Regions from separate parts of the Desulforapulum autotrophicum HRM2 genome, predicted to be linked through region 3. Evidence: predicted binding sites of a transcription regulator. Region 3 holds the regulator's gene; each other region holds the start of a gene.
What was found. Region 3 encodes sigma-54, which starts transcription at its own class of promoters, with help from an activator protein. Its sites were predicted from a motif close to TNTGGCACANTTTCTGCTNT; they were not measured.

Region 1 (7,638 bases), 2.0 Mb from region 3:
TTTGACGAGATAGAACTTTTGGTCTTTGAGAGCAAACCCCTGGCATACCTGCCATCTTCTGCTGAAATAGATGAGCTTGCAAGGCTTTCAGCCGAACTTTCAGTGACCTACAACGTCCATCTGCCGACGGATATTTCCCTTTGCGATCCGTTAAAGGCCAACCAGGAAGAGGCCCTGGATATCCTGGAAAAGGTCATCACCCTTGCTGCGCCACTTTGTCCCACCACCCATACCCTTCACCTTGATTTTACAGCTGAAGACAGGGATGCAGGCGTTGATGGCATCCGCCGCTGGCAGGAGCGGGCGATCATGATGCTTGACCGGCTCGGCCGGAGGATCCCGGATTCCTCCCAGATCTCCCTTGAAACCCTTGATTTCCCGCCTGAAGTTTTGTTTCCGGTGCTTGACGCTACCCCCATGGCCCTGTGCATTGATGCCGGCCATCTGATCCGGTACGACTATGATATCTCAGGGCTGTTTGATCGCTACGGCCAGAGGGTTCCACTGATGCACTTCCATGGGGTTGACTTTTCCCATGTTGAACCAAAGGATCACCAGGGCCTTGGCCGAACACCCATGGACCGGGTGGAACCCACCCTTGAGGTGTTGAAAAAATTTACAGGCGTGGTGAGCCTTGAGGTGTTTAATCTGGATCACCTCAAGGATTCCCTTGCGTGGATGGAACGTTATTTCTATGCTGAATCAAAGGTTTAACTGATCTGATGATTCACCTGACAAAAATATCAAAGCAGCATGGGGCCAGGATTTTATTTAAGGATGCAAGCTTCCAGGTTCCGGCCGGTACAAAGACCGGGCTTGTGGGGGCCAATGGTTCAGGCAAAACCACCCTTTTTAATCTGATTACGGGCAAAGAGGTGGTGGATTCCGGGGAGATCGCCTCGTCCAAAAAAATAAAGATTGGTTATTTTTCCCAGGATGTGGGGGAGATGGCCGGTTGCTCGGCCCTTGCCGAAGTAATGTCCGGGGCAGCCGATGTGATGGCCCTGGGTGACGAGATGAAAGAAATGGAGATCCTGATGGCAGAGCCCATGGACGGCACTGCCATGGACGCGTTGCTGGAAAAATATGGGGAGGCTGTTGAGGTGTTTGAAAACCGGGGTGGTTATGACCTTGAACCCCGGGCACAGACCATCCTCACAGGCCTGGGCATTGGTCCCGGTGACTACAACCGACCCGTGGAGACCTTCAGCGGTGGTTGGAAAATGCGAATTGCCCTGGCGAAAATCCTTGCCATTCAGCCGAATCTTCTGCTTCTGGATGAGCCCACCAACCACCTGGACGTGGAATCCATTGTCTGGCTTGAAAACTGGCTGGTCAGTGATTTTACGGGGGCACTTTTGATGACCTGCCATGACCATGATTTCATGAACCGGGTGGTGGACCGTACCATTGAGGTGGCCAACACCACCATCACCACCTATGGCGGCAATTACGATTTCTATGTCAGAGAACGGGAAATCCGGATGGCCCAGCTACTGGCCACCCACCGTCGCCAGCAGGAGATGCTTGCCAAGGAGGAGAATTTTATTGCCCGTTTCAAGGCCAGGGTATCCCATGCGGCCCAGGTCCAGTCCCGGATTAAAAAGCTTGAAAAAATTGAGCGCATTGAACTGCCGGAACAGCAGCGAACCATCAATTTTGAATTTTCAGAGCCGCCCCGTTCGGGGGATGATGTTGTGGTCATGGAGTCCCTGGAAAAAACCTGGAACGGCCAGGATACTGAGCCTCAGACTGTATTCAGTAACATTTCAGGGCTGATCAACCGCCAGGATAAAATAGCCGTGGTTGGGGTCAACGGTGCTGGAAAATCCACCTTTTTAAAGGTCCTTGCAGGCAGGACCCCTGCCACCTGCGGCAGCGCAAGAGTTGGAGCCAATGTCAACATTGGCTATTTCAGTCAGCATGCCATGGACATCCTTGAATCTGGGAAAACCGTTTTGGAAACCGTTCAAGCAGCCCTGCCCCAGGCCGGACTCGGGGTGATCCGCAATCTTTGCGGTGCCTTCCTCTTTTCTGGCGACGATGTGGAAAAGCGGATACAGCACCTCTCAGGTGGAGAAAAAAGTCGGGTGGTCCTGGCAACTCTTCTTGGTCGGCCACTCAATTTTCTGATCCTTGACGAACCCACCAACCACCTGGATATTCAATCCAGACAATTTCTGCTCCAGGCTCTGAAGTCGTTTACCGGGACCCTCATTCTGGTCAGTCATGACCGGTATTTTCTGCGTTGTCTTGTGGACCGGGTCTTTGAGATCGACCAAGGGAAAATGACCGCCTATAGCGGCGGTTACGACTACTATCTTTCAAAAGCAGCAGGCATTCACAATTTGGTTTAGTCTGTGTGGACGCAAGTTCTGGTTTTCTTGTCTTGACTCTGTTTGCAAAAACGTAGTTTTTGTAATTTTTAATTTCAAAAATGTAATATTCCTGTTGTTTAGATTTTTTCTGGTTCAATCAAAAAGCATATAAACAATTTAAATTTCAGCCTGTTATCGTTTTTTTGGGTTTCGTATGAGGGCCTGGCACCATGTGTGCAATATAGGGTTCTTGTTACAATAAATTAAAACTCAAAAACAGGAGATAAGGCGTATGAAAAAGATTGAAGCGATCATCAAGCCCTTTAAGCTGGACGAGGTAAAAGAACAGCTCAACAAGATCGGCATCACAGGAATGACGCTTTCCGAGGTCAAGGGGTTCGGCCGTCAGAAGGGACACACCGAGATATACAGGGGTGCTGAATATCAGGTTGATTTTGTGCCGAAGATTCATCTCAGCCTGGTGGTGGATGACGCATTGGTGGAAATGGCCGTTGCGGCCATTATCAAGTCGGCTGCCACGGGAAAAATCGGAGATGGAAAGATTTTCATCGTTCCAGTGGAAGATGCCGTCCGAATTCGAACCGGGGAAAAGGGGGCTGAAGCCCTTTAACGGTTATTCCATCTTATATCCGCATATGTCTTTTTGTGTAAATTTATCACACCATGGAGAGTTAATAATGAAAAAAATAATTATGATCACAGTCCTTTTTATTCTTTACCTAACCCCGGCCTTTGCCGAAGATACACCGCCGACACCCTTAAGTAACAAGGCTGCCATCGAACTGGTCCAGACCCATGCAAACTATATGTGGACCATGGTGGCCGCAGCCCTTGTGTTTTTTATGCAGGCAGGTTTTGCCATGGTCGAGGCCGGATTTACAAGGGCCAAAAACAGCATCAACATTATGATGAAGAACCTCATGGATTTCTCCGTGGGCAGCCTTGCCTTCTGGGCCATTGGGTTTGGTCTGATGTTCGGCAAGAGTGCCACGGGATTCTTTGGCACCTCGGGTTTCTTTTTAAGCGATTTCACCCCGGACGGCGATCCCTGGGTCCTTGCCTTCTGGATGTTCCAGGTGGTGTTTGCCGCAACAGCTGCCACCATTGTTTCCGGTGCCATGGCCGAACGAACCAAATTTACCGGTTATCTTGCCTACAGTTTAATTGTTTCAGCCGTGATTTACCCCATTTTCGGCAGCTGGGCCTGGGGAAGCCTCTTTAACGGTTCCGGCTGGCTTGAAGGGCTTGGATTCATCGATTTTGCAGGCTCCACTGTGGTTCACAGTGTGGGTGGATGGGCTGCCCTGGCCGGAGCCATTGTCCTCGGCCCCCGCATGGGAAAATACACCAAAGATGGTGGCATCAAGCCGATCCTCGGCCACAATATCCCCCTTGCGGCCCTGGGTGTGTTCATCCTGTGGCTGGGCTGGTTTGGATTCAACCCCGGTTCAACAACCACGGCTGATAAGAGCATCGCCATGATCTTTGTCAACACCAACCTCTCTGCTGCCACTGGCTGCGTGGTTGCCATGATTGTCGCCTGGTTGAAGATGGGAAAGCCAGATGTCGGTATGAGTCTCAACGGCGCCCTGGCAGGACTTGTGGGAATCACGGCCGGCTGCGCCAATGTTACCCCCACAAGTTCCATCATTATCGGTGCCATATCTGGTGCCCTGGTTGTTTTCTCGGTTCTGTTTTTTGACAAGATTCGGATCGATGATCCGGTGGGTGCCGTGTCTGTCCACGGGGTATGCGGTGCCTGGGGAACCCTGGCTGCGGGTCTCTTTAACATGGGCGGCGTGACCCTTTCCATCGTCATGGTTCAGCTGGTGGGCATTGTGGCCTGTTTTGCCTGGACATTTACCCTGGCATTTCTCATGTTCAAGATGATTTCAAAGACTATAGGTCTGAGAGTTACACCTGAAGAAGAACTTGAAGGACTTGATTTCACCGAGCACGGTGGACACGCCTACCCTGATTTTACTGCCTGATCCAGGCATCATTAAATAGATTCGGCAGGGGGCTTTTTGCCCCCTGCTGATTTTCTGTGTCTAAAAAACCACAGTATTTCTAATTATGCTGTATCTGTAATTGGCCGCCGATGTCTGCCTGCTGAACCTGGAACGTCGGGGAATTTTTGTTTCTCAATGTTCAGCAAGCAAATACAGACAGCCCTCCCTCTGTTGATTTCCACGATTAGAATTGCTGAAAAAACCATTGACATCATCCCTGGCCTTATCTATTTATTAAGATTGTCTGCCTGTCATTTCTTGGGTACAAGGTAAAACGATTTTAATAAAAAGGGGGGGTATAGATGAACATGTGGCTGAAAAAAGGCACCATTGCCGTTGTGTCAACATGGCTTGCAATAATGGTTGCCTTTCCGGCAAGTGCCGGAACGTTTAAGCGAGAGTATAAGATGACCGTCAACGTGGGGCCAAGCTTCTACTGGGGCATGGGTGCCACAAAATTCAGTGAGCTGGTCAAGGAAAAAACCCAGGGCCGAATCAACATCAAACCCTACTTTGGCAGTTCTCTGTTAAAGGGTGCCCAGCTCAAATCCCCCCAGATGGTTGCCAAAGGGGTCATTGACTGCGCCTTTGAGTCCACCATCAACTCTTCCCCGGTGATTCCGGAAATGAACATCTTTTCCCTTCCCTTTTTTATCAACAACTTTGAACGCCTCGACCAGATTGAGTATGGAGAGACGGGCAAGGTGCTGTTCGGCAAAATGAATAAGATTGGCCTCACCCCCCTTGCCTGGGCGGAAAACGGGTTCAGACAGGTGACCAACGGCAAACGGGCCATCACCACACCCGACGACATGAAGGGGTTGAGACTCCGGGTGGTGGGAAGTCCCATTTTTATTGACACCTTCAGGGCCCTTGGGGCAGATCCTGTGAACATGAACTGGGGTGATGCCCAGACTGCCTTTCAGCAGGGTGTGGTTGACGGCCAGGAAAACCCTGTGGGGGTGTTGATTCCCGTGCAGATATGGCAGTACCACAACCATGTGTCGTTCTGGAATTATCTGGTGGATCCTGTGATCGTCTACTGGGGTACCCGGGAGTGGAATAAATTTCCCGCGGATATAAAGCAGGCCATTGGTGAGGCTGCAACCCAGGCGGCTCGGTTTGAAAAGGCCCTGTGCCGGGCTGGGCTTGACGGCGATATTTCGATCAATATCTTGAAAAATGAGTTTAACTACACCATGGAGGTTCCGGATCCGATTCGCTTTCTTCAGTCCAAGGGCATGGAGGTGAATTTCCTTACCCCTGAAGCTGAAAAGGCTTTCAGGACGGCAACTGAATCCGTTTATAAAACCTGGGTACCAAAGATCGGTCAAACCCTTTATGAAACGGCAAAAAAAGACATGGGTGAGTAGCCCCTGTTAATTCAGATGGCCAGGGAAACGACATGAAAAAAGAGTTGAGAATCGACTATCTGGTGGCTGCCCTGCTTTTGTTTGCCATGGCAGCCATTGCCTTTGCAAATGTGGTGAGCCGTTATTTTTTCCATTTTTCCATTGCATCCACCGAGGAGATCACCATCAACATGTTTGTGTGGATGACGGTGGTGGGTTGTGGAATCGCCTTTGAGCGGGGGGGGCAGCTGGGGGTGGTGACCTTTTTTGACCTTTTTCCTGAACGAATGCAGAAGTGCGTGATTCTGACAAGTGCTTTTCTGAGCGCCCTGCTGTTCGTTCTGGTGGATTTCTTCATGCTCCAGGCCATCCATGATGAACTGACCATCTTCCATGCCACCTCGGCCTCGTTGAGCATTCCCGTATGGATCTATTATGCCGGTGTTCCCTTTTTGTCGGTGTTTGTGTTCCGGGGAATTTACCGGGATGCCATTAAACGACTGAACCCGGTGGAGAAGAGCCTCTGATGGACATTTTTGTCATTGCTGCAAGTTTTTTTGTCCTCATGTTCTTTGGGGTTCCCATTGGTACAGCCCTTGGCATCTCGGCCGTGGCCACCATCTACACCTTTGATCTTGGCATTGAGATGCTCGGGGTGAACTTTTCATCGGGAATAGCCTCTTTTCCCCTGCTGGCTATTCCTTTTTTTGTACTGGCCGGTGTCATACTTGACAAGGCCGGGCTTGCCAAAACCATTGCCGAATTCTTTGAACTGCTGGTGGGTAAAGCCACTGGTGGCCTTGCCATTGTTGCCGTGTGTACCTGCATGTTCTGGGGTGCCCTTTCAGGGTCCGGCCCTGCCACCACGGCTGCAGTGGGTCTGATTCTTTTTGTCCCCATGGTTCGCCATGGGTACGATAAAAGCTTTGCCGGTGCCCTGATTGCCAATGCAGCCGATCTTTCCATCATTATTCCCCCGAGCATTGCCTTTATCATCTATGGAAACATCACAAATGTCTCGGTGAGCGCGCTCTTTGTTGCGGGTATCGTACCGGGAATTCTCACGGGTCTCGGAACCATTATCGTTGCCTTTTGGGTCTCAAAAAAACGGGGATACCGGGGCAATACCCGGCGGGCGCCCGTGGGTGAAATTTTTGCAGCCCTTCGCCGGTCGATCTGGGCCCTTCTTGCCCCTGTCATCGTTCTTGGCGGCATCTATTCTGGAATCTTCACCCCCACGGAAGCGGCCGTGGTGGCGGTCTTCTACAGCCTGTTCGTGGCAGTATTCGTCTACCGATCCATTTCCTGGAATGATTTTCTCCACCTCCTGGTGGATGCATCGGTCACCAGCAGCGTCATCATGTTTCTGGTTGTGTTTGCCGGGATTTTTACCTGGGCCGCATCGGTGATCGGCATTGTGGATCGGGCCGCCGCGTTGATCCTGCACCTTTCCCCCAACGCCCTGGTGATGATCGTTCTCATCAACTTTCTGCTCCTTGGCCTTGGCATGGTCCTTGATGCCATCTCCATTTCCTATCTGATCATGCCGATTCTCATGCCCGTGCTTGTTGCCTTTAAGATCGATCCCCTCTGGTATGGGGTAATCTTTATTTCGGCACTGGCCATTGGCCAGGCAACCCCCCCGGTGGGCGTAAACCTTTTCACTGCAGCCAACCTTACCGGCGAGTCGGTTGATTCCATTGCACGTCAGGCCATTCCGTTCATCGTCATGGATGTGATCGTTTTGATCCTCCTTTCATTGTTTCCAGAGCTTTCCCTTTACCTTCCCGTGAAAGCCGGGTTATATACTCCCCAATAACCGTCATGGCCAAAACGAAGCATGAAACTCGACAATAGTAGGCAGGCGGGAACGGGTGTTGCTCTGAACGGATTAAATGGCAACGGTGGATACGAGGTCCAAGGAGTTGCCATTTC
Region 2 (7,638 bases), 900 kb from region 3:
ATGCCATTCTTAAAGGAGAGTTTATTTACAGTAACAAAATGTTTTTTCAATCGTCTGTTGCTTCAGACCTGGATGGGATTGAAACGAGTGATTCACTTGACTGGCTCCTTGGTGTTGATTACACCTTTTTTAACGCTTTGGAGACAAACTTCCAGTTGATGCAAAGTATCATCCTTGATTATCAAAACAGTATGATACAAAAAGAAATTACAACATCTTTTTCTATCTGGCTGAAAACAGGGTTTTTTGAAAATCTGATCGAACCTGAACTTTTTTTTGTCTCAAGCCTTGATAAAAAAAATTATCTTTTCCGCCCCAAGATTACCTATAATCATAATAATAGACTTAAATTAGTTCTTGGTGCAGATATCTTTTACGGAGAAACAGATGGAAGTTTTGGTGTTTTTAATGAAAATGACAGAGTCTATATAGAAGCGTTGTATAATTTTTAAATGCACTTTCCAATAGATTATGTAAAAAAGCAAATGCTATAATTGTTTTTCAATAAAATTAGATATTATTTGTGAGCCTGTAAATGCACCATTGATTTGTCCCAATTGTTTGTTAATTTTTGATAATGCTATTTCCATATCAGAGTTACCTGATGTTATTATTCTGATTTCATTTTCCAGATGGACCGGATTTGCTAACATATCATTCATGCTTATTTTTTTTCCTACATGTAGATTTTCGACCATTCTCATATTGAAATCCTGGTCAGGGATGGTGGGGATACCGATGATTGGTTTGCCAAAGGTGAGCGCCTGATATATTGTCCCATTACCACCATGGCAAACAACAAGATCCGCCTTTTCCATGATAGTGTCACCATCCATAAAGTCAGTCACATAAATTTTTCCTGGAATGGATTTTATTTTATCGGTCTGCTCGCCGGTAGTAATAACACTTATCATATTTTCTGCAACCTTAAATGTGTCATAAATTTTTTCAAATAATCCTGATTCACCAGTCGTTCCCATTGTTATATAGGATAGCTTTTTTTCTCCTTTATCAATTGGCCACCAGTCAGGAAGAATTTTTGATTTTGGGGCTTTCCATGTAACAGGTCCTATATAGTGATAATTGGAAGGCAGATTTTTTGTAGGAAAAAATTCCGGAATATCCGCCATCAGTGTTAAATTAACACCGCAAAGACAATTTGTGGCAGTAACCTCACGTTTTAGTTGGTATTTTTTTGATAATCTTTTAAATATTCTCATCATATTATCAAAAAAGAATATTTCAAATTTGAGATTTAGCGGATTCAATAAATTGGAGAAAAAACTATTTATAGGGTGTTTGTCGTCAGTAAGGCCATTAAATAAAGGGAAATATGGGATTGCCCGATATGCAGTGGATGAAGCATTTACAATGGCAGCATGTTTTAAGCCTGCTATCTGGGTGGATATCATGGCGGAGAATCTGCCATCAGTTATGACAATATCTGGCTTTAATTTTTCAAAAAGCCTCAAATCGCTTTCAATCATCAGGTCTAATGTATCGTTATCAACAAAGTTGAGTTTCCTATTCCTGATATTATTAAAAAGGATGTTAGGATCTGGTTCATATGCTGAATGCACCTCAAAACCTTCATCTTTAATAAAATGTATTTTACTGCTGTCGCCTCCAAATGAAATTTTGTAGCCCTGTGAAGAGAGTCGTTTTGAAATCTCAAGTGGTCTACTCAGATGTGAAAGAGTGTGAGTATACGGAAGTACTAATATTTTACAGTTTGAAAGCTTCATAGTCATCTATATGATACTGTTATAATAAATACAAAAAGGAGAGATGGAAACCTCATCTCTCCCTTTTATAACTATTTAATAACTATATCAAGCTATTTTCTTTTTTTTCTTCCAATGGCAGAAAGACCAAGAAGGCCTACACCAAAAAGAAGCATGGTCGTTGGTTCCGGGATTGCATTCAAATGAGCTGGGTCATTGCTTTCAAATACCCAAGGCGAGACAAGATCTATATCTGTACCATCTCCTATATAGTCATCATTACCTTCCAGTTCACTATTAGCATAGAATTGAACAGGGATTCCAACTTCTGGATCGGTTAACAGTGGGAAGGTCATACCTGTAGCATAATAATCCATTACAGACAAACCTAAATATGACTTCCCAATAAATTGATCAAGTCCTGTTCCCTGCGGTGTAATAAAAGTGTAAGCATAATCTGTAGATTCAACCATACCTAATGTGATCCATTCATTACCATCAGTCGCAGTAAGAATATCTTCAGCAATTGTACCATTAGTATTGAAAGCAGTAGAATCATCAGAATAAAGTTTAAAAGCTTCTTGGCCATTCAAACCAGTTGTAAATGTATCATTATTAAGCGTAGTGAATGTGTCAGTTTGTGCTAAACCAAGTGTGATTTTGTTCCCTTGAATTCCAGTGAATGGACCATAATCAAAAGTTGCTGTTTCAATGTTTGTTATTTGCTGTGCAAAAATACCAGTAAGTTCATCTACGCCTGGATCAAAGGACCAATGTGAAGGCTCAGAACCGACTTTAATGTTTTGGACTTCTAAAATTCCCACAAATATATCACCTATCGTAAGTACTGGTATATCAGTTGGATTAGTATAATCTAATTCGTAATAGTTTCCTTGGCTATCAGCACGGTAAACGGTTTCGTAATTATTGTAATAGAGACGATTGTTTCCATACTCTAAGTATGGAAGTGCATTCGCAGCAGGTGCAATTATTGCGCATACAGCTAATATTAATAAAAAGTTTACTAATTTCTTCATTTAAAACACCTCACTAAATTAAAGTTAATTAAAGTTACTTTGAGAAAACCTTAAACTTGCTAATTTTACGAATCACCTCCTACATTTAAATAAGTTATATGTTTATTTTCTTCTATACGAGATGCATTGCAAATAAGATGCCAGTATTCTATTTTTTTAGAATAAAAAATTTTCCAGTCTTTAAGATTATTACGGGAGATTAAACTTGAATTTTTCAAGATATTATAATAAACGTCACCGGCCTATGGGGGCTGGTGATGGTGTTTTAAAAGTGTTGTCGTTGAAAATTAAAAAAGTCTTATCAATTGCCTTTTTTACATGATTTCAAATAGGCATTCAAGATTGTCAGGGTTGATCGTTCTCTCTCAAGAGTCTGTTATTGTTCAGATTTATGTGTTATTGGAACAAAGGCGTTTGTACAAGAAAATTACCAGCGGATAAAGTACTTGCTTCAATCCATTAATGAAATGCTTCCCAAACCCATTAGTAGGCCTGATGGTTTATCTTTTCTTTGAAAAGATTGGTGGCGTAAGATGGTCTGGAGCCTAAAGGAATATGGGGGTGGGCCGCACCAGCTTAATGGTATCATGGGTATTATGGGAGGATAGTTAGGTGATGTTTGATAGAGGAGTGGGTTGAGCTAACTCGCTGGTATTAAATGTCAAAATCTCATAATTTTTTCGTTTTATGACCCTGACGACTCTTTTATTTACCGAAAAAGCCTTTTCATAAGGAAGGTATAGTCAAAGTTGTTTAGTATTATTCTGATTTCAACAGTGGTGTTTGTAGTTTTTCATATTTCATTAATGAAAGGGCATGGTTGTTGATCTCTGAGATTTGGAAAAAAGGATATTTAATTCATATAAATTGTGTAATTTTTTTCATATTTTTATGAATTAAATATCTTAGGGACGCAGAAATAAATATATCCACATAAAAAGGCTCTAACATGTTCAAGCACCCATGGTGCTGGACATTATCTCGATTATAGTTTATGATCAACATGGAAACTTAAATTAAAAAGCGAGGGACCATGTCCGACCATACTCATTTGCAAGGTCTATTACCAATTGACCATTTAACTCCAGAATTGAAATTATTTTTCAATGAAACCCGAACCAAATTCAGAGCTCCTGACATTAAGCTTGAAGAAGCCTTATTTTAAAGGGTTTTGCTTGACTTTCGGGTGTAAATGTGGTAGCTTAAAAAGCATCAAAAAAGGAGAAAACGATGCTTCAAACCTACATCCCATATTGCTCAAAAAACACCACTCCGATCAATGAAAAAATAGCAATGGATAGTGATGATGACCAGGTTGTTTTTTTCTCAGCCACCGGACCTGTTTTCGCTTTTCAAAAAAATGATAAATTCGCCAAAAGATTGGCCCAGGGTATTCTTGTTTCCCTAAAGCTTGCAAGCGTTACTGAAGTGTCAAAAGCCCTTGATCTAAACCGAACGACGGTATTGAGAAATTTTAATATTTATAAAGAGAAGGGACCTGAAGGCTTCATTGATAATCGGCCAAATCGTAGTCCCTACAAATTAACTAAAGAGAAACAGCAGATTGTCAAAAGCCTTCTGGATAAAGGATCTACACTGGCTGTTGCTGCTGATGAAGTTGGGGTCAGCGATGGTTGCATCCGCAGGGCCATAAAACAAGGCCTCATTGTAAGGAAGGTCACCAAACCCGATCAGACTAAAGATAGCGTAAAATTAAAAGGACCGGCCAGGCGATCCCAGGAAGACATCAATTGTAATGCCGGTATTGCGACTAAAAGAGAGGAAGAACGGTTGCTGGCACGTAAGGGCGATCTGACAGAGGCGTTGCCCGAATTTTCACCCAATGAAGGCGTTCACTACGCTGGTGTTCTTCTGGCGTTGCCGTTTTTGGCGGGCCTGAGTTATCTTGATACCGGCAAAAAAGTGTACGGCTCCCTGAAAAAGGCATATTACGGCTTACAATCGATTTTTTTAACCTTTGCATTCATGGCACTCTTGAGGATGAAAAACCCGGAACAATTAAAGAACGGGAATCCCGGAGATTTTGGAATAATACTTGGCCTTGACCGCTGCCCCGAGGTCAAGACGCTAAGAAGAAAACTCAATGAGCTTGGTTTGCGCAATAAATCAGGCAAGTTTATGGAAACCCTAAGCCGCGCATGGGTAGAGCAAGACAAGGATATTTTGGGGTTTTCCTACATCGATGGTCACGTGAGACCCTATCATGGCAGGAAGCATACCCTGCCCATAACCCATGTGGCAAGACGGCGCCTTTGCACGTACCTGGAAATTTGAAAGATTTTTAAACCGGTTTGCTGGCTTGCCCTGTTATTGTCTAATGTTTTTCAAATGTAACTCTGACAATGCTTTTGCAAGGGGAAAAGAACAAAAATAGTTCATATTACGATCCGCGTGGGCAAAAAAATAAAAAAATTCCGATCAAAAAGACAAGGTGTCTTGATAATGTGTTAAAAACAGAACCGATTTCAACACCCTTCATTAGATGAGAATTATATGTATTTCACAAAAAGCTTTATAACCCCTGATTTTATGATCGACGTATTAGAAAATCTTTGGCTATCTCTAAAAGATAGATTCGATCCCCATACCATTGTGGTTAATCTTGACAATGGACCCGAAAATAACAGTCATAGAAGCCAATGGATAAAACGATTGATCGAATTCGCAAAAAGCAACTCCGTTAGTATCAGTTTGGCTTACTATCCACCATATCATAGTAAATACAATCCAATCGAAATAATTTGGGGCGCATTAGAAAAGCATTGGAATGGAGAGATTTTTGATAGTGTTGACAAAGTCCTTGGATTATGTAGAACAATGCTCTGGAGGGGTAAGACCCCCGTGGTAAAAATGATACATGGTAGTTATGCCAAAGGAGTTACGTTGACCAAAAAAGCTATGGCAAAACTGGAACAATTTTTGATTCGAATTCCCGGCATTGAAAAATGGGCTGTTGATATCACTGGATATGAGTGACGGTTGTGGAATTATTTTTTTCTGCGTGCCTTATATAAGGGTACATTGGTTCCCAATGACAAGACGTTCTTTTACTACAATTTAAGCATCAAATTTGGATAAATTTCCCGAGAAGTAACAATATTTAGACTCTTTGCCGTTTCATGTGTTTAAGTACGGCTGTATACCCAAGGGTATTTTGCCTTGGTTTGATATCGTAGCATGAAAAGGCAGAGCTATAATGGTCCAGCCCTTCGGGTGTTCACAAGCTCGCAGCCTCGACAGCTCTTATTTTTCATGCTTTTTGGTGACCAGCGACGGCGATGGGAGCGCGACATCTCACTCAAACTCTGGGAGTTGGAATTGTCATTCCTCATCGATATGACTCATATTATTACCCACTCGAAATGGCAAAGAGCCATTGTTTTTAACGTTGAATAGAGCCATTAGTTCTTTATCTTTTTTAAAATTGCCATTGCATGGTCTGAGCCGTCAAAATCTTTGTTTAACTCAAGTGCCTTTTCAAGTTGCGTTACGGCAAGGGCCTTGTCCCCTTTTTTAAGGTAGGTCAGGCCAAGGTGATAATGGACCACGGGGGCGTCAGGGATTTTTTCAAGACTGTCCAGGAGTTCGCTTACAGCATTGCCGTACAATCCTTTTTTGTAATACACATAGCCCAGGGTATCCATGACGCCGGGATCATTGGGCAGTTTCTTCTTAGCGATCCTGGCGAGGGCGAGGGCCTGGTCAAATTTGTCCGTTCTTTCGGCCAGGTGATAGGCTAGGTTGTTAGCGGCAGGGGCGTACTCCGGGTTGATTTCAAGAGCTTTTCGATAATGCGCCTCCGCCTTATCAAAAGATTTATCTGTCTCATAGATAGAACCCAGCATCATGTGGGGAGCGGGAAGGTTAGGATTTTTTTCAAGCAGGGTGAGGTATTGGATGACGGCCTTTTCCCTGTCCTGTTCAGCAAGGGCTATTCTGGCAATGGCACCATAAGGCTCAAGATAATCTGGATTAGCCTCAATTGCCCTATAATAGGCATCCTTGGCCTTGTTCGTTTCTTTTTGAGCAAGGTAGAGGCTGCCCTCAAGGTAGTTGATAATAGCCAGGATTTGTGGTTTATCCTTTGCACGTTCCAGTTGCTTTTGGCAGAGGGCATGAGCCGTGTCCAATTTGTTCTGGTTGGTATAATTCTTTAGCAGAAGCGTGAACACATCCAAAAGCATGTTGTTCATGTCCATTGCCTGGTTAAGATAGCTCTCTGCCACGTCATACTGTTTGAGGGCTGATTTTAAAAAACCCATTTGATAATATCCGGCAGGGTTTTCAGGGTCAAGCGCGATCAGGGTTTTAAAGCCAGCCTCTGCCTTTTGAATTTTGCCCGTGTTCATATGGGATTTGGCAGAAATCATGGCAGCCCTGTAGTTGGAGGGATTGAGCTTCAGCACTTCAGCGGCTTGGGCCTGGGCAAGGTCAAACGACCGTTCATGGAAATAGATGTCAGCCAGGAGGAGATGGGCCTTGAGGTAGCCGGGGTTGAGTTCCACAGCCCTTGCAACGGCAGCCCTTGCCATGTCGTTTTCCTGAAGACCGATCTGGCAAAGGCCCTGGAAGTAAAGAACCCTGGCATCCTTGGGGTCTTCTTTTTCAAGGTCCTGGAGCAGCATCAGGGCCTGGCTGAATTGTTTTTTGGAAACAAGGATTTCGCTTTTAAGCATCCTTGCCTGCCTGAATTTGGGCCGTTGTTTGAGCATCTCAGCCACCAGGGCCTCGGCAGCATCGACCTGTTGTTCCTTATATTGGAAGCGTGCAAGGGTGGTTTTCACAGCAATGTTGTCGGGCTGTATGGCCAGGGCCTTTTGGTACATATCCAGGGCCTTGTCTCGGCTGTTTGTGAT
Region 3 (7,638 bases):
TTCAGCAATGGCAACGCTTCTGTGTCGACCACCTGTACATCCTACAGCTATTGTAAGATACGCTTTCCCCTCAAGGGTGTAAAGCGGAATCAGATAGTCGAGAAGGCCCAGGTATTTTTTTAAAAAAGTTTTGGCCTGGATGGTTTCAAGCACAAAATCTTTAACCTCCTTTGTGCGACCATTCAACGCTTTCAGCTCTGGTACAAAAAAAGGGTTTGAGAGAAACCGCATGTCAACCACAAGATCTGCATCCGTAGGGATGCCGTACTTGAATCCAAACGAGAGGAGGTTGATCTTCATGGATACAGGTTTGAGGGCGTGGTGGTGGGCAATATTGCGGATTTCGGCTTTAAGCTGGTGGACATTGTAATTGCTTGTGTCAATGATCCGTTTTGAAATTTTTCTGATGGGAAGCATGAGGCTTTTTTCTGACTTTATGCTTTCAATCAGACTTTTGTCCTGACCTGCGGGGTGATGGCGCCGGGTCTGGCTGTATCGTTTTAAAAGGATGTTTTCATCGGCCTCAAGAAAAATAATTTCCGGAATATGCCCGTTCTTCCCCAAGGATTCCAGGACCGAAGGAAATTGGGATAAAAATTGTTTGGCCCGGATGTCCATGACAAAGGCAAAACCGTTTATGTCGGTGTCGCTGTCCAGGGGGAGGTCAAGAAATTTTGGCAGAAGCTCGATGGGCATGTTGTCAACGCAGTAATAACCTGCATCTTCAAATGCCTCCATGGCTGTGCTCTTTCCTGACCCGGAAAGGCCGGTGAGTATAAATAGGCTTTGGCGGTTCATGGGTTAAAACTCTTCATCAATGTCAAGAATGATTTTCTGGATTTCGTCAATGGATTCGGCCCGTAACAGGCTTTCCTTAAAGTGGTCCTTTTTGAGAAGCTTTGAAATCTGTGCCAGAACTTTCAGGTGACTTCCTGTGGAGTTTTCAGGGGTTATCAACAGGAAAAAAATATGGACCGGTTTGTGGTCAAGGGAGTCAAATGAGACTCCCTTGCGGCTCAAACCGAACCCGACAACTATGGAGTCGACAGTGGCAAGCTTGCCGTGGGGAATTCCAATTCCGCCACCGATACCTGTACTGCCAAGTTGTTCTCTTTCCAGAAGAACCCTTACAATTTCGTCGCTCCCGGTCCTGGCCATGGGAGCGACACAAATTGCAAGTTCTTCAAGAACGCCTTTTTTATCCTTTGATGCAAGGTCCGGGATGATGGCACCCCTTGGTAATAGTTCTGATAGTTTCATAATCTCCTGGCAATTTGCTATCTGCGGGGCTGGATCAATCCAAGCTTTCCGTCGTTACGCCTGTAGAGAACATTGACACGCTCTGTCCTTGCATTGCTGAACACAAAGAAATTTTCCTTACCAGAGTTGAGTTCCATAACGGCATCATCGATGTCAATGGGTTTTACGTCAATGGCCTCCATGATCACTTCAGGAGTGGAGGTGTCCGAGGCGGCCTCGGGAGGGGTGAGGAGAATATCATTGTCCTTGATGCTTGCCTTGTTGCCTGACATGTGGCGTCGCATCTTGTCCTTGTTTTTCTTTATCTGGCCTGCCACCTTGTCCATAAGGGTGTCAATGGACGAGTACATGTTTTCAGACTCCTCCTTTGCATGGATCTTCAATCGGTCACACACAAGGGTTATTTCGGCAATGTGTCTAATCTTTTCAACGGACAGAACCACGTTTGCCTCTGCCGGGCTTTCAAGCATTTTGTCAAATCGGTCTACCTTTTTCTGTACATAGGATTTTAATGCATCGGAAGGATCAATCTGTTTAAAAGTGACGGATGTCTGCATAAAAAAAACCTCCCTAAAATTGTTTACGTTTACTTGACGGAAGAATGTGAAGCATCTCCCTGTATTTGGCTACGGTTCTGCGGGCTATGTTGATGTTAGCCTCTTCTAATATCTCTGTCAGTCGCTTGTCGCTGTAGGGGTTTTGAGGATCTTCCTTTTCAATAATAAGTTTGATTTTGTCCTTGACACTTGCCGAAGCCATTGAATCACCATCAGTTCTTGAGATGGAACTATTGAAAAAATATTTAAGTTCAAATAACCCCTGGGGGGTGTATGCGTATTTGTTGGTTGTGACCCGACTGATGGTTGATTCGTGCATCTGGATATCTTCGGCCACGTCCCTCAGGATCATGGGTTTTAACTGGGTGATCCCGTTGAGGAAAAATTCCCGCTGGAACTTGATGATGCTCTCCATGACAGAATAGATGGTCTTCTGTCGCTGGTGGATGCTTTTGATGAGCCAGGAAGCGCTCTGCATCTTCTCGTTGAGGTAGGTCTTGGTCTCTTTTGATATCTTGGTGCCCTTGGCGACTGCCTCTTTGTATACACGGTTTATCCTCAGTTTGGGCAGGCCGTCGTCGTTCATGACAATTTTAAAATCATCGCCTTCCCGGTATACATAGATGTCTGGAATAATGTACTGGGGTTCTTCAGTGCTGAACTCTCGACCTGGTTTGGGCTCCAGGCATTTGATGACGTTCACGGCTGAAACCACATGATCTATGGATATGCCTAGATCCTTTGCGATTTTCTTGTAGTTTTTGTTCTCCAGGTTTTTCATGTGCCGGGTGATGATCCGTTCAAGCATCGGATCTTCGATGCCAAGTCTCGTAATCTGAATGAGCAGTGATTCCCTGAGATCCCTTGCGCAGACACCGGGCGGGTCAAAGGTTTGCAGGGTTTTGAGCATGGCTTCAACGGCTTCGATTTCAAAACCCCCGGGTTCAGCAATTTCCTCAACCGTTGAACAAAGATATCCGTCAACGTTGAGGCTGCCGATGATCATGCTTCCTATCTGTTCCTGATCAGGGGTTGGGCTGTTCATGAGAAGCTGCCACTGAAGGTGATCTTCAAGGGTCTTTTTGGCTGAGGTGAATGCCTCGTAATTGGGGGCCTCCTGGAAATCTCTTTCCGAGTGAACCCTTCCCGTTGAGTTGTATTCGTTGATATAGCTTTCCCAGTCCGTGTCCTGGGAAAGTTTTTCCTCAATGGTGACCTCTTTCAGGTCCTCGTTTTGGTCTTTGGTGTCGGCTTCACGTTCAATCTCCCGGGCCTCTGCCTGGGTTATTTCCTGAATGCTCTCTTCCAGGGCCGGGTTTTCCTCGAGTTCCTGCTCGATCATCCCGGCAAGCTCCAGCCGGGAGAGCTGGAGTAGTTTTATCGCCTGCTGCAGCTGGGGGGTCATCACCAGTTGCTGGGTGAGTATTAAGTTTTGTTGTAGTCCTAAAGCCATAATCAGAGCCTAAATTTATCTCCAAGGTAGAATCGTCTTGCAATTTCGCTGGAGGTGATTTTTTCCGGGTTTCCCGATTCAATCACCTCTCCCTGATTCATGATATAGGCGAAGTTGCACACCCCAAGGGTCTCTCTCACGTTATGGTCAGATATCAGAACCCCGATGTCAAGTTCAGTGAGGTGGGTGATGATTTTCTGTATGTCTGACACGGCCAGGGGGTCAATCCCGGCAAAGGGTTCATCCAGAAGGATGAACAAAGGGTCGGTTGCAAGCACCCTTGAAATCTCAAGCCGTCTTCGTTCTCCGCCTGAGAGCACGCTTGCCTTTTGATCGGCAAGACGGGCGATGCCCAACTCTTCCATGAGGCGGTCTGCCTTGGCATTGACGTTCGTTTCAACATCGGGCCGGACCTCAAGAATGGCTGTAATATTCTGACGTACGGTGAGTTTCCTGAATATGGATGCCTCCTGGGGAAGGTACCCGATGCCGTTTCTTGCCCTCATGTACATTGGATAGTCTGTTATGTCATTGTGGTCAAGGAAAACCTGACCCTTGTCCGGCTTGATCATTCCAACGGCCATGTAAAATGTGGTTGTCTTGCCGGCACCGTTAGGCCCCAGCAGGCCGGTCACCTGCCCAGGGTTGACCTCAATGTTAACACCATTGACTACCCTTCGACCGTTGTAGGTCTTAACAAGATTTTTCAACGCAAGTCTTGTCATTCACCCTCTTTATTTTTCTTTTTGTCCGCGGGGTTGAACAGTGCTTCGACCCGCTGGTCTTTCCCACTCTCCACAACCACCTTGCCATTGCTTCGAAACAGGGTGATTTTTTTGCCGGTGACAAAGCTTTCACCTGTGATTACCCTGGGAGCGTCACCCGTCAGAGTCAGCACAAGGGTTGATGTTGTGTAGACAGCCTTGTCGGCAAATGCCTTTTGGTCTTGGGATGTGAATGTCACATTCCCCGTGGCAATGATCTCCTTGATGTTCTGCTCGTCGGTTTTGCTTAACTTTTTTCTCTCATCTTCCGTGTATATGAATATCTTTATGGCATCGGCATGGATGACATCGTCCTGGCTGGTTGCCACGGCATTGCCTGTAAACGCCACAAAGGAGCTGTCCCTTTCAGATGTCATGGCGTCTGCAGTGATGTGAAGGCTTCTGTCCTGGAGGTTGTCAGCTGTCTGGGCTGAAATAAGACTCGGGCTAAGAATCACTGCCCATACCATTAAAAAAATTAAATGTTTCACTGAAAGTTCCTTTAACATTTCCCCTGAGCCTGGTCGTGTTTTTGTCCAGGTCTGTCTCCATTGTATCCGCTTCAAGGATCGATTCCTTGTCCATGATGCTGATATGAACATTTGAATAGAGTATATGTCTTTTCTTGTCATAATGCAACTCAGCAGTTTTCAGGGTGTACTGGTCATAGGTGACAACGACGTTGTCGGAAAAGCTCATGTCGTGGGTTTTGGTATCCAGGAGTCCATTTGTCGAAGAAAGGTGGATTTCCTTTGCGTTGTCGGTGAAAAAGACCACACGCACGTCGGTCATCTGGGCCTTGTTCTCATCTTTTAAAAGCTTTGCAGATGAGGCATCAAGGGTCCATTCTTTAATACTGTTGCGCGTTGATGTCTGGTGCATTTTGTTGAGCAGCAAAGTGGCCTTGGAGTCGACGGAAATCTTTTTCAGAACAAGGTCTCCAGAAAAAAAACGCTGCTTATAGTAGAGCCCACCAATGCCTGCTGTCAGAAAGAACAGCAGCAGCACCAGAACGATTCTTACCCTTTTGGGTGTGTTGATTTTACGTTTCATGGACGGATTTTATCGGGAGAACCGGTTGATGATGTCATTCCATTCCCCCCTGGTCTTAAGTATTAGTTCACACACCTCCCGGACGGCCCCACCCCCCCCGTTTTTACGGGTTACCAGGTGGGCTGCTTGTTTGACCTCGTCTGTTGCGTCTGCCACAGCTATGGCAAGCCCAACCCGTGCCATGACGCAGATGTCTGGAAGGTCATCGCCTGCAAAAGCGGTTTCAGAGGCGTTGAATCCGGTTGTGTCGAGTATGGTTTCAAGGGCTGTCACCTTGTTTTTAATCCCGTCGTACAGTAGATTGATCCCCAGGTTGTTGCACCTTGCAGTAAGGGCCTGGGATTTTCGGCCCGTGATGATTCCCACCCTGATGCCGGCATCCATGAGAAGCCGCAGGCCAAGTCCATCCTTTACGCTGAACCGTTTTATCTCATCGCCCTGGTCCGTGTAGGTAATGGCACCGTCGGTCAGGACGCCGTCCACGTCCAGGAGCAGCAGCTTGATCTGTTTTAGTTGGGCTTCAAGACTGGGGTGTGTTTCAACGTTCATGTCAGGATGCCTGGATCAGGGGGGCCACCACGGTTCGGATGGCAATAAGGGGTTCAAGAAACGACTGCATCTGAGCAAGGGGGACGGAGTTGGGTCCATCACAAAGTGCCCGGTCAGGGTCGGGATGGGTCTCAATGAAAAGTCCGTCGGCACCAGCTGCAATGGCGGCCCGGGCCAGGGTGGGGGCAAATTTTCGATCCCCTGCAGAGGTGGTTCCAGCGCCCCCCGGGAGCTGTACGCTGTGGGTTGCATCAAAGACAACCGGTACACCGAGGCTTCTGATGATGTCAATGGCCCTGAAGTCCACCACCAGGTTGTTGTATCCAAAGCTTGATCCCCTTTCAGTAATGCTTAACCGGGTGCATCCAGCTGCTTGGGCTTTTTTGATGATATTGCGGCATTCCAGGGGTGCCAGGAATTGACCTTTTTTGATGTTCAACGGTTTTCCCGTTCGGGCCGCAGCAGTGATGAGGTCTGTCTGACGGCATAAAAATGCAGGGATCTGAAGTACGTCAAGGACCTTTGCAGCAGGCCCTGCCTGTTCGGGCAGGTGGATGTCGGAAATGATCTTTACGCCAAGTTGTTGCTTGATGGCTGCCAGGATCTCAAGGCCCTTTTCAAATCCAGGCCCCCGGTATGAGTCGATGGAACTCCGGTTGGCCTTGTCAAAGGATGATTTAAAGATAAAGGGGATACCCAGCCCATCGGTTATCTTTTTAAGTTGGCTTGCCGTATGAAAGGTGGTGTCATAATCTTCGATAACGCAGGGGCCTGCAATGAGAAGAAATGAATCGCCGGCAGCGGGTGTCTGGGTGGAAAAAAAGGTGTCCATTTGTAAACGCTCCAAGGTAAATGTTTCACATAGGCTATCTTTTGGTGGTTGAAAAGTCAACAATGGAAAATGCCTTGATAACTTGGTCTATTGCTGTTATTTTACTCCAACTTTCATTGGGGTTAAATTTTTTTTGGTTATAGGTGTGTTGAGTGAAAAAGCTTTTGTTTATTACCTTTATTTTGGTGGTTGTCCTGCCTTTGGGATGGTTCTTTTTCAGCGAATTTGAGGGCAGGGCGCCGGTTGTTGAGGTGGCGCTTCCTTCGCCCTACTTAAAACAGGATTATACTGTTTCTCTCAGGGCTCGAGATGTCGGAACCGGTCTTCGCCATTTAAATGTGGCGCTTGTTCAAGCGGGCAAGGAAGTGACCCTTTTAGATAAGCATTTTCAACCCCTTGGTTACCAGGGGCTTTTCATGGGTTCCCAGGTGCTTGACCAGGCTGTTGAAGTGCCTGTGGCGTTTAAAAAGTTCGGGATGCAGGATGGTGAAGCTGTTTTAAAGATAATTGTCTCCGATTACTCCTGGCGGGGTTGGAATAGGGGCAATACCGTGACTGTCGAACGAACGGTGACCATTGATACCCGACCTCCCCGGATTGAGGTTTTGACCACCAAACACAATGTGACCCGGGGTGGAGTAGGGCTCATTGTGTACAGGCTTTTTGAAGACAACATTACCAGTGGCGTGGTGGTAGGGGATAATTTTTTTCCGGGCCACCCCGGTATGTTCAAGGATAAGAATGTTTTTGCCGCCTTTTTTGCCCTAAGTTTTGAGCAGGGGCCGGGGACAGAGATGAAAGTCAAGGCCGAGGATCTTGCCGGAAATGTTTCCAGGCGGGGGTTCTTTCACTACATTCGGGACCGGAAGTTTAAGACCGATACGTTGAATATTTCCCAGGGTTTTTTAGCCGAAAAGATACCCGAGTTTGACGTTGACATCAGTGGTACGACCTTTGACTCAACTGAAAATCCCCTGCTTGCAAAATATCTCTACATCAATACGGTGGTAAGAAAAGGAAACGTTAAAACCGTGCTTGAACCGGTAAAGGCAACTGAGAATACGCTCTTCTGGAAGAATGCGTTTTTACGGCTGCCAGGGTCTGCCAATCGGGCAAATTTTGCCGATCACAGAATTTACAAGTTCAATGGCAAGGAGATTGACAGGCAGA

Region 1: HRM2_RS22505 (P-II family nitrogen regulator) is a predicted target of sigma-54. The motif match lies at 2,540-2,559, and genes of this name have one in related genera.
Region 2: HRM2_RS10030 (PEP-CTERM sorting domain-containing protein) is a predicted target of sigma-54. The motif match lies at 2,887-2,906, and genes of this name have one in related genera.

Annotation. Positions count from the first base shown of each region.
Region 1 covers NC_012108.1:5,126,032-5,133,669, reverse strand. Annotated here, with positions in the region: gene cbiR (cobamide remodeling phosphodiesterase CbiR) at 1-714, shown strand, start outside; gene HRM2_RS22510 (ABC-F family ATP-binding cassette domain-containing protein) at 723-2,357, shown strand; gene HRM2_RS22505 (P-II family nitrogen regulator) at 2,611-2,949, shown strand; gene HRM2_RS22500 (ammonium transporter) at 3,017-4,330, shown strand; gene HRM2_RS22495 (DctP family TRAP transporter solute-binding subunit) at 4,654-5,724, shown strand; gene HRM2_RS22490 (TRAP transporter small permease) at 5,757-6,230, shown strand; gene HRM2_RS22485 (TRAP transporter large permease) at 6,230-7,522, shown strand; gene HRM2_RS27940 (hypothetical protein) at 7,544-7,638, shown strand, end outside.
Region 2 covers NC_012108.1:2,273,097-2,280,734, forward strand. Annotated here, with positions in the region: gene HRM2_RS10020 (DUF1302 family protein) at 1-452, shown strand, start outside; gene HRM2_RS10025 (glycosyltransferase) at 489-1,745, opposite strand; gene HRM2_RS10030 (PEP-CTERM sorting domain-containing protein) at 1,838-2,761, opposite strand; gene HRM2_RS10035 (putative transposase) at 3,992-5,056, shown strand; gene HRM2_RS10040 (ISAzo13-like element transposase-related protein) at 5,276-5,758, shown strand; gene HRM2_RS10050 (tetratricopeptide repeat protein) at 6,184-7,638, opposite strand, start outside.
Region 3 covers NC_012108.1:3,168,518-3,176,155, reverse strand. Annotated here, with positions in the region: gene rapZ (RNase adapter RapZ) at 1-798, opposite strand, end outside; gene HRM2_RS13805 (PTS sugar transporter subunit IIA) at 802-1,260, opposite strand; gene hpf (ribosome hibernation-promoting factor, HPF/YfiA family) at 1,278-1,817, opposite strand; gene rpoN (RNA polymerase factor sigma-54) at 1,831-3,270, opposite strand; gene lptB (LPS export ABC transporter ATP-binding protein) at 3,273-3,995, opposite strand; gene HRM2_RS13785 (LptA/OstA family protein) at 3,992-4,525, opposite strand; gene lptC (LPS export ABC transporter periplasmic protein LptC) at 4,482-5,087, opposite strand; gene HRM2_RS13775 (KdsC family phosphatase) at 5,097-5,636, opposite strand; gene kdsA (3-deoxy-8-phosphooctulonate synthase) at 5,638-6,468, opposite strand; gene HRM2_RS13765 (M23 family metallopeptidase) at 6,621-7,638, shown strand, end outside.